2 regions of the Mesobacillus sp. ABV4_180 genome follow, and region 1 is predicted to be linked to the other one. Evidence: riboswitches for the same ligand, from Rfam matches in the RefSeq annotation. Region 1 holds a riboswitch; the other holds the start of a gene.
The links. Region 1 has a riboswitch for S-adenosylmethionine ahead of ACXAEA_RS05185 (methionine ABC transporter ATP-binding protein). Riboswitches for the same ligand answer to the same signal wherever they lie in the genome.

Region 1 (4,018 bases):
CAGTGAGCGGGTCTGCATTCGTATCAAGAGTGATCAGCCCTGCATCTTCAAGAATCAGGAAAGCACGTGCTGCATTTGTCGGATCATTTGGGATCGCGATGGCAGAACCTTCTGCTACTTCATCCAATGACTTGAATTTCTTAGAGTAGATGCCCATTGGCGCTGTCGGCACGACGATGACTTCTGATAGCTCAAGATTATGTTCTTTCGCGAAGTTTTCCATATAGACTTTGTGCTGGAAAAGGTTTGCGTCAAGGTCTCCTTTGGACAATGCCAGGTTCGGCTGGATGTAGTCACTGAATTCGACGACTTTTACTTCATAGCCTTTTTTCTCAAGGAGAGGCTTGATGCCTTTCGTGACCATATCGCTGTAAGGTCCGGATGTCGCCCCTAATGTTACCTGTTTTTTGTCTGCGCTTGCCTCACCATTTGAGGCAGAGTCACTGCCGCATGCAGCAAGCAGACCGATTGATAATAACAATACTAATGCGAAGAATAATTTTTTCATTTTAACATAACCCCCAATTTTTTTTATCTTTTATCTTTTATCTACTACTCTTGCAATTCTGTCCCCGCCGAACTGAATCAGCTGAACGAGGCAAATCAAAATGATGACGGTCGTGATCATAATGGTATTGTCGTACCTGTAATAACCGAAACGGATCGCCAGGTCACCCACTCCGCCACCTCCGACGATACCAGCCATAGCTGAGTACGCAACCAGGCTGATGATTGTAATCGTGACTCCCTGTACAATGCCCGGCTTTGCTTCAGGTATCAGGACATCCTTGATGATCATCCATGGAGTCGCGCCTGTTGCCACTGCTGCTTCGATGACACCTTTATCGATTTCCCGCAAGCTTTGCTCTACGATTCTCGCAAAAAATGGGATCGCCGCGACCGATAGAGATACAGATGCAGCAGTCGGCCCGATTGTCGTGCCGGCAATCAAATTCGCCAATGGCAGCAATGCAATTAACAGGATGATAAAAGGAACGGAGCGGATCATATTGACGATGAAACCGGCAATGTTTTTGAAAATCTGATTTTCCAGGAAAAGGCCTTTGTCAGTGACAAAGAGCAGCACTCCTGTAGGGAGGCCCACGATAATCGCCACAAGGATGGAGATTCCGACCATGTAGATTGTTTCGAAGAATGCTTTGTTCAATTCCGGCAGCATTGAAATAATGTTATCAAGCAGCATCGTGAATCACCTCCAAGTTTTTCGTCCTTGCTGCGATATACGCAATGGCACGGTCTATCTCATCGTGATCTCCAGAAACCTCCATTATGAAGATTCCTAATGGGATGTCTTGAATATACTCAATCTTCCCGTGGAGGATATTTCCCCTCACCTTGAATTTTTGGAATACATCCGAGATCACGCCCTGCTCGGCAATCTCACCCTCGAAATAAATCTTGATCAGTTTGCCATCCCGTTCTCCAAGAAGCCTTTCCGGAAGCTCGAATTGGAGGATGGAGTTGACGAAGTCCTTTGTGAGCGGCTGCTGCGGATTGGCAAAAACATCATAGACATTGCCCTCTTCAATGATTTTGCCATCCTGCATGACGGCCATCCTGTCGCAGATTGTTTTGACCACTTCCATCTCATGAGTGATCAAGACAATCGTGATGCCAAACTCTCTATTAATCTTTTTCAGTAAAGCTAAAATAGAGCGGGTGGTGCTTGGATCAAGAGCCGAGGTCGCTTCATCGCATAACAGGACGGATGGATTATTCGCCAATGCTCTGGCAATGCCGACACGCTGTTTTTGGCCGCCTGACAACTGAGCGGGATAGACATCTTTCTTATCCGAAAGGCCGACCATATGTAAAAGCTCTAGTACTCTTTCATTTATTTCTGCTTTCGGAGTGCCGGCAGCTTTTAACGCAAAAGCTATGTTTTCACTCACTGTCCTGGCGCTAACAAGATGAAAATGCTGAAAAATCATTCCAATTTTCAAGCGGGCTTTCCTTAATTTACTCTTGTTCAAAGATGTAAGCTCGACACCGTCAATGATAATTTCACCCGATGTCGGCTTTTCAAGGAGATTGAGGCATCTGATCAAAGAACTTTTCCCCGCACCGCTATATCCGACAATTCCATAGATTTCTCCCTTTTCAATTCTCAATGAAACATTGTCAACGCCTGTGACTTTCCCCTTTTTTGTTTCATATAACTTGACCAGCTTCTTTACTTCGATCATGCTTCACACCCCCGGCTCATGATTTCTGAAAAATAAAAAATGCCTCTTTCATTCATAGAAAGAGGCATCGTAAGCATCTATACGACTTATCTTTCAGAATGAAAACATTCTGCAGGAAGTGGCACCTTTCCTAAAAAGGAGGTTGCCGGACGTCATAGGGCCTAATCCCTCGGTCACTCTTGATAAGTTTCTTATTAAATTAATTTCGATAATTGAAATATTAAAACCATCTGATTAGTTTGTCAACATTGTTTTTTCAGTAAATAACAATTGGTATCGCTTACATCATTGGGAGAGTAAGAGGAAAATTTTTTCAGTTGATTGTCATTTGACTGAATAGAACAGCCGGTGATAAAACAAAAAAACCTTGTTCATGATAGAACAAGGGCTCCATAAAGAAGTGCTCCGGCGACGACATAGGCTGGATGAACTTTCATTTTTTCCATCAGGACGAAGCTGATTCCGCCGATGAGGATTGTCTGCAGCATGCCGACTCCTTCATAGGAGGAGAAGAAGAAATCATAGGTCATTATTCCAAGCAGCACGGCAATGACTGGCCTGACAACAATGGTCAGCCTTTTTACCTTTGGCGAATCCTTGAACTTCATCAGCAGGCCAAGCAGGCTGATCATTAAAATCAGGGATGGGGCCACAGTGGCAAAAACACCGACTGCGGCGCCGATCATTCCACCCTCGACATAACCAATATAGCCGGCCATCTTTGTAGCAATTGGTCCTGGCAATGCATTGCCCATTGCTAGAACTTCACTGAATTCATTGACTGTCATCCATTTATAACGGTCTACTACTTCATTTTCTATTAGCGGAATGGAGGCCGGTCCGCCGCCATACCCCAAAATCCCAGGGATGAAAAAGGCCAGAAAGATCTGGAAATAAATCATTGCTGTCCGTCTCCCTCTTGTTTATTTTCAGGTGTGGAAGCGTCTTTTTTAAACAAGGCACCCAGCAGCAGGACGAAGATCAATATTGCAGGATGCAAATGCAGGAACTGCACCAGAACCAGACTCCCAATCAGCGCAACAGCCGTCCATCCCCAGCCAAGCTTTGAGGTACCTGATTTCTTGATGAAATCCCATGTAAGCACAGCCAGCATGACCGCAACCACTGGCACAACAGCGTCTGCCATTCCTTTAACCCAGGGCTCGTCCTTATATGAATTCAGGCCCGTCAATAGCAGGATCATCAGGATAATCGTCGGGATCATCGTGGCTGACAAGGCAGTGATCATTCCCAGGAAACCACCTACACGATAACCAATATAACCGGCCATCTTGGTCGCGATCGGTCCTGGCAATGCATTTCCGAGGGCAAGAATGTCACCGAACTCATCAGAGTCCATCCATTTATATTTTTCTACCACTTCCTTATGCACAAGGGGAATCGACGAAGGACCACCGCCATATCCGAGGATTCCAACACGAAAAAACGCAAAGAATAAATCTGCCTGTTTCAATTCTTCACCTACTCATCTAATAGTCCGTCAAAACAGTCACTAGTTTATGCTTCTTTTTTCTTATTATAGACTCATAAGAGCCCTGCTGCATGACATAAAGCAAACACGACTTTAATAATATTTCCCTGATAGAAAAGTTTCCGTAAAAAAGTACCATAGCGACAAGCTATGATACTTTTTCAAATTACTGATTAAATTTGAAAACAGACACTGAGTCGTTTAAATCATTTGTCAGCTTTCGTAAATCTGTAACCTTGCGAGATAAGTTGCCGAAAGCGGATAATTGCTCAGCAGTGGATGCGGAAATTTCTTCACTTCCTGCAGCTGTCTCTTCAAC
Region 2 (4,018 bases), 1.4 Mb from region 1:
CCTTTTTATATTAGCTGGTACTACAACTTTATAATAAAAACTTATTATTAGATTAGTCAATTAATTCTGACTACTTTCATTAAAATCCCATTTTTATACAGAGATTCCGTATCACTTACTAAAAAAGTTTCCCAACTGTATAAATCGACAAAACACGACCTTATTGTTGAAATCTTCAGAATAATAATATATAAATATGATAATCTACTAATATTTAGTAGCTAGAATCCCATTTTAGGAGGAGTTCATTTGAAAAAGAAAGTCGTTTCCTTAAGTTTAACAGCAAGTCTTGCAATCAGCGGTTTGGTAGCAGCATCAGGTTTTGCTGCCCCATCAGCAGATGCTAAAACTAAAAATTTTACGAAAAGCCATGGCACTCCAGAATTTGTTGCGGGTAAATTGACAAACCCATCAGCGAAGGCGGCTAAAGATGTAATTCTTGATTATCTTAAAGGTTCAAAAGGAAAATACAATCTTGGCGCCAACGATTCTTTCGTTGTAAAATCTCAGGAAGCAGATGACCTTGGCGGGGACGTTGTCCGCCTTCAGCAAGTGTATAATGGTGTTACTGTTTGGGGATCTACTCTGGTTGCTAAGGTTGATGAAGCAGGAGTTCTTCAAGTATTAAGTGGTACTGTCAGCAAAGAGCTTAGCAGCAAGCTTGTAAAAGCAGCGAACAAGAAATCTCAAAAAGATGCGATTGCCTTAGCTGAAGCTGAATTAGGCTTTAAACCAGCTTATGAACAAACGCCTTCTGCAGAGTTAGTCGTGTACCCAACAGCTGATAAAGCTGTATACGCATACCATGTTACTTTGAACTTTTTAAGCCCTGAACCAGGCAATTATCAATATTTCATAAATGCAGAAACAGGCGATATCATCAATAAATACAATGCAATCGACACAGCAGGTAAAACAAACCCATCTCTGGCTGGTACAAATACTGTAGGATCTGGTGTAGGTGTACTTGGTGATACGAAAACTTTGAACACCCTTCTATCAAGCGGAGCTTATTACTTACAAGATAATACTCGCGGCAATGGCGTATTTACCTATGATGCGCAAAACCGCCAGAGAACTCCAGGTACCCTTTGGAAAGATGCTGACAATCTCTTAAATGCAACGTATGATGGTGCAGCGGTTGACGCTCATTACTATGCAGGTCTGACATATGACTACTACAAAAACGTCTTTAACCGCAATTCATATGACAATAATGGTGCAGCGTTGAAATCAACTGTACATTATGGAAGAAATTACAACAACGCGTTCTGGAATGGACAGCAAATGGTTTATGGCGATGGCGATGGTGCTACATTCATCCCTCTTTCAGGAAGCCTTGATGTTGTTGCTCACGAGCTTACCCACGCGGTAACAGATTTCAGTTCAGACCTTGTTTACCAGTATGAATCAGGAGCATTGAACGAAGCGATTTCTGATATCTTCGGAACACTTGCCGAATTCCATGATAATAACAACCCTGATTTTGAAATCGGTGAAGACATCTATACACCTAACAAAGCTGGTGATGCCCTTCGTTCAATGAGCGATCCGACTAAATACGGCGATCCTGACCACTATTCTGTTCGATATACAGGAACTTCCGACAATGGCGGCGTTCACATTAACAGCGGAATCATCAATAAAGCTGCGTACCTTCTGAGCCAGGGCGGAACACATTATGGAGTGACGGTCCCAGGAATCGGCAATGAAAAAATGGGTGCAATTTTCTACCGTGCAAACACAGTGTATTTTACATCTTCTACGAACTTTAGCCAGGCAAGAGCAGGATTGGTACAAGCCGCTAAAGACTTGTATGGGGCAACTTCTGCAGAAGCAACAGCAGTAGGCAAAGCATTTGATGCTGTAGGTGTAAATTAATAGTTTCCGATTTTAGAAGGGTGGCTCTATTAGGGAATGGAGCCACCCTTCTATTTCTGTACCATCCATTTTCTTAAGTCTATACTGCTGCTTAATTTGAACTTTATTCCTTTAATAAAGTGATTGACATATCCAACAATCACATGTAATATTTAGAGAAATTTAATTTTTTGAAAATTTAATATTTCTTATCAAGAGAAGCTGAGGGTTCTGGCCCTGAGAAGCTTCAGCAACCTTCAACCATTTGTTGAAAAGGTGCTAATTCCAGCAAGTTTTCTAACTTGGCAGATAAGAAGAATGGCTATTTCGTATTAAAGTCTTCTTCTTAAAGAAGGCTTTTTTGTTTTTTTTTCACTCTGCTCAAGGAAGATTTCCTTATAATTCTAAAGCTTATCCTCAAGATTTTCTTGATTAAGAGAAATATAATTTATCAACCGGGAGTGAAAACAATGACAAAAATCGATACGAAACTGGCTCAGCTTGGAAACAGAAGTGAATCTGCAACCGGGGCTGTGAATACCCCCATTTATTTAACTACTGCATACCGTCATGAAGGTATTGGTCAATCAAGCGGATATGATTATATTCGTACAGGTAACCCAACAAGGGAAGTTCTTGAGAAAGCAATCGCTGATCTTGAGGAAGGCGATCGCGGATTCGCCTGCAGTTCAGGCATGGCCGCAATTTGGACGATTCTTTCATTATTCCAGCATGGTGATGAATGGATTGTCTCAAATGATTTATATGGAGGTACTTACCGCCTTCTCGGGCAAGGGTTTAAAAAATGGGGTTTGAATAGTACATATGTAGACATGGGTGATTTGAATTCAATTGAAGCCGCCATCACGCCTAAGACGAAAGCGCTCTTTGTCGAAACACCGACAAATCCATTGATGGAACAGGCAGACATTGAGGCTATTGCTAGGATCGCAAGTACTAATGGACTATTGTTGATTGTTGATAACACCTTTTATACTCCCCTGCTGCAAAAACCATTGTCATTAGGAGCAGATATTGTTATTCACAGCGCTACTAAATATCTTGGCGGCCATAATGATGTGCTAGCAGGCCTAATTGTTGCAAAGGGAAATGACATTTGTGAAGCGTTATTCCTCCACCATAATGGTGGTGGTGCTGTTCTAAGTCCATTTGATTCCTGGCTTTTGATCAGGGGCATGAAAACATTGTCATTAAGAATGGAGCGTCATGAGCGAAATGCAATCAAATTGGTCGATTATCTTCAAAATCATAGTGCTGTAAAGGATGTACTCTACCCAGGCAAAGGCGGAATGATTTCATTCAGGATTAAGTCCCCTTCAATGGTCAATCCATTTTTACAAAGCCTGTCTCTTATCACCTTTGCTGAAAGTCTGGGCGGTGTTGAAAGCTTTATCACCTACCCTGCTACCCAGACACATGCAGATATCCCTGCAGAAATCCGCGAACAGACAGGAGTTTGTGACCGGCTTCTTCGCTTCTCGGTTGGAATTGAGAATACTGAAGATTTAATTGATGATTTGGAACATGCTTTTCAACATGCAGGAAAGGAGGCAAATGTGTATGAGTGATTCTTATACCTTTGAAACCCAACTCCTTCATAACAGGCATAAAGTGGATCCTGCAACAGGAGGAGTCAGTGTTCCAATCCAGCATGCCTCCACATTTCATCAGGAATCTCCAAATACGTTTGGAAAATATGATTACAGCCGCAGCCTGAACCCCACCAGGGAAGCATTGGAGGATATCATCGCTGACCTTGAGGGCGGTTGCCGGGGTTTTGCGTTTTCCTCCGGCATGGCAGCTATTTCTACCGCATTTTTGCTTCTATCAAAGGGAGACCATGTTGTTATATCAGAAGATGTTTATGGTGGCACCTTCCGCATGGTTACCCAGGTTTTGAACCGATTTGGCATAGAGCATACTTTTGTGGACATGACAGACATCGAAACAGTAAAACAAGCGATCCAGCCAAACACTGCTTTATTGTATGTAGAAACACCTTCTAATCCTTTACTGAAGATAACCGACATCCAAACGATCAGCAGGATCGCAAAGGAACAAGGCGCGTTGACTTTTGTAGATAATACCTTCATGACACCGTATCTGCAAAGACCACTTGAGCTGGGAGCCGACCTTG

Region 2: it holds a riboswitch for S-adenosylmethionine, as region 1 does, so the genes downstream of both, ACXAEA_RS12300 (methionine biosynthesis PLP-dependent protein) here and ACXAEA_RS05185 (methionine ABC transporter ATP-binding protein) in region 1, are expected to answer to the same signal.

What each region holds. Positions count from the first base shown of each region.
Region 1 is NZ_JBSWTJ010000001.1:1,047,489-1,051,506, reverse strand. It holds gene ACXAEA_RS05195 (MetQ/NlpA family ABC transporter substrate-binding protein) at 1-508, opposite strand, end outside; gene ACXAEA_RS05190 (methionine ABC transporter permease) at 539-1,204, opposite strand; gene ACXAEA_RS05185 (methionine ABC transporter ATP-binding protein) at 1,194-2,207, opposite strand; SAM riboswitch class I at 2,291-2,396, opposite strand; gene ACXAEA_RS05180 (chromate transporter) at 2,579-3,109, opposite strand; gene ACXAEA_RS05175 (chromate transporter) at 3,106-3,681, opposite strand; gene ACXAEA_RS05170 (methyl-accepting chemotaxis protein) at 3,866-4,018, opposite strand, start outside.
Region 2 is NZ_JBSWTJ010000001.1:2,408,665-2,412,682, forward strand. It holds gene ACXAEA_RS12295 (M4 family metallopeptidase) at 250-1,881, shown strand; SAM riboswitch class I at 2,067-2,176, shown strand; gene ACXAEA_RS12300 (methionine biosynthesis PLP-dependent protein) at 2,331-3,449, shown strand; gene metC (cystathionine beta-lyase) at 3,442-4,018, shown strand, end outside.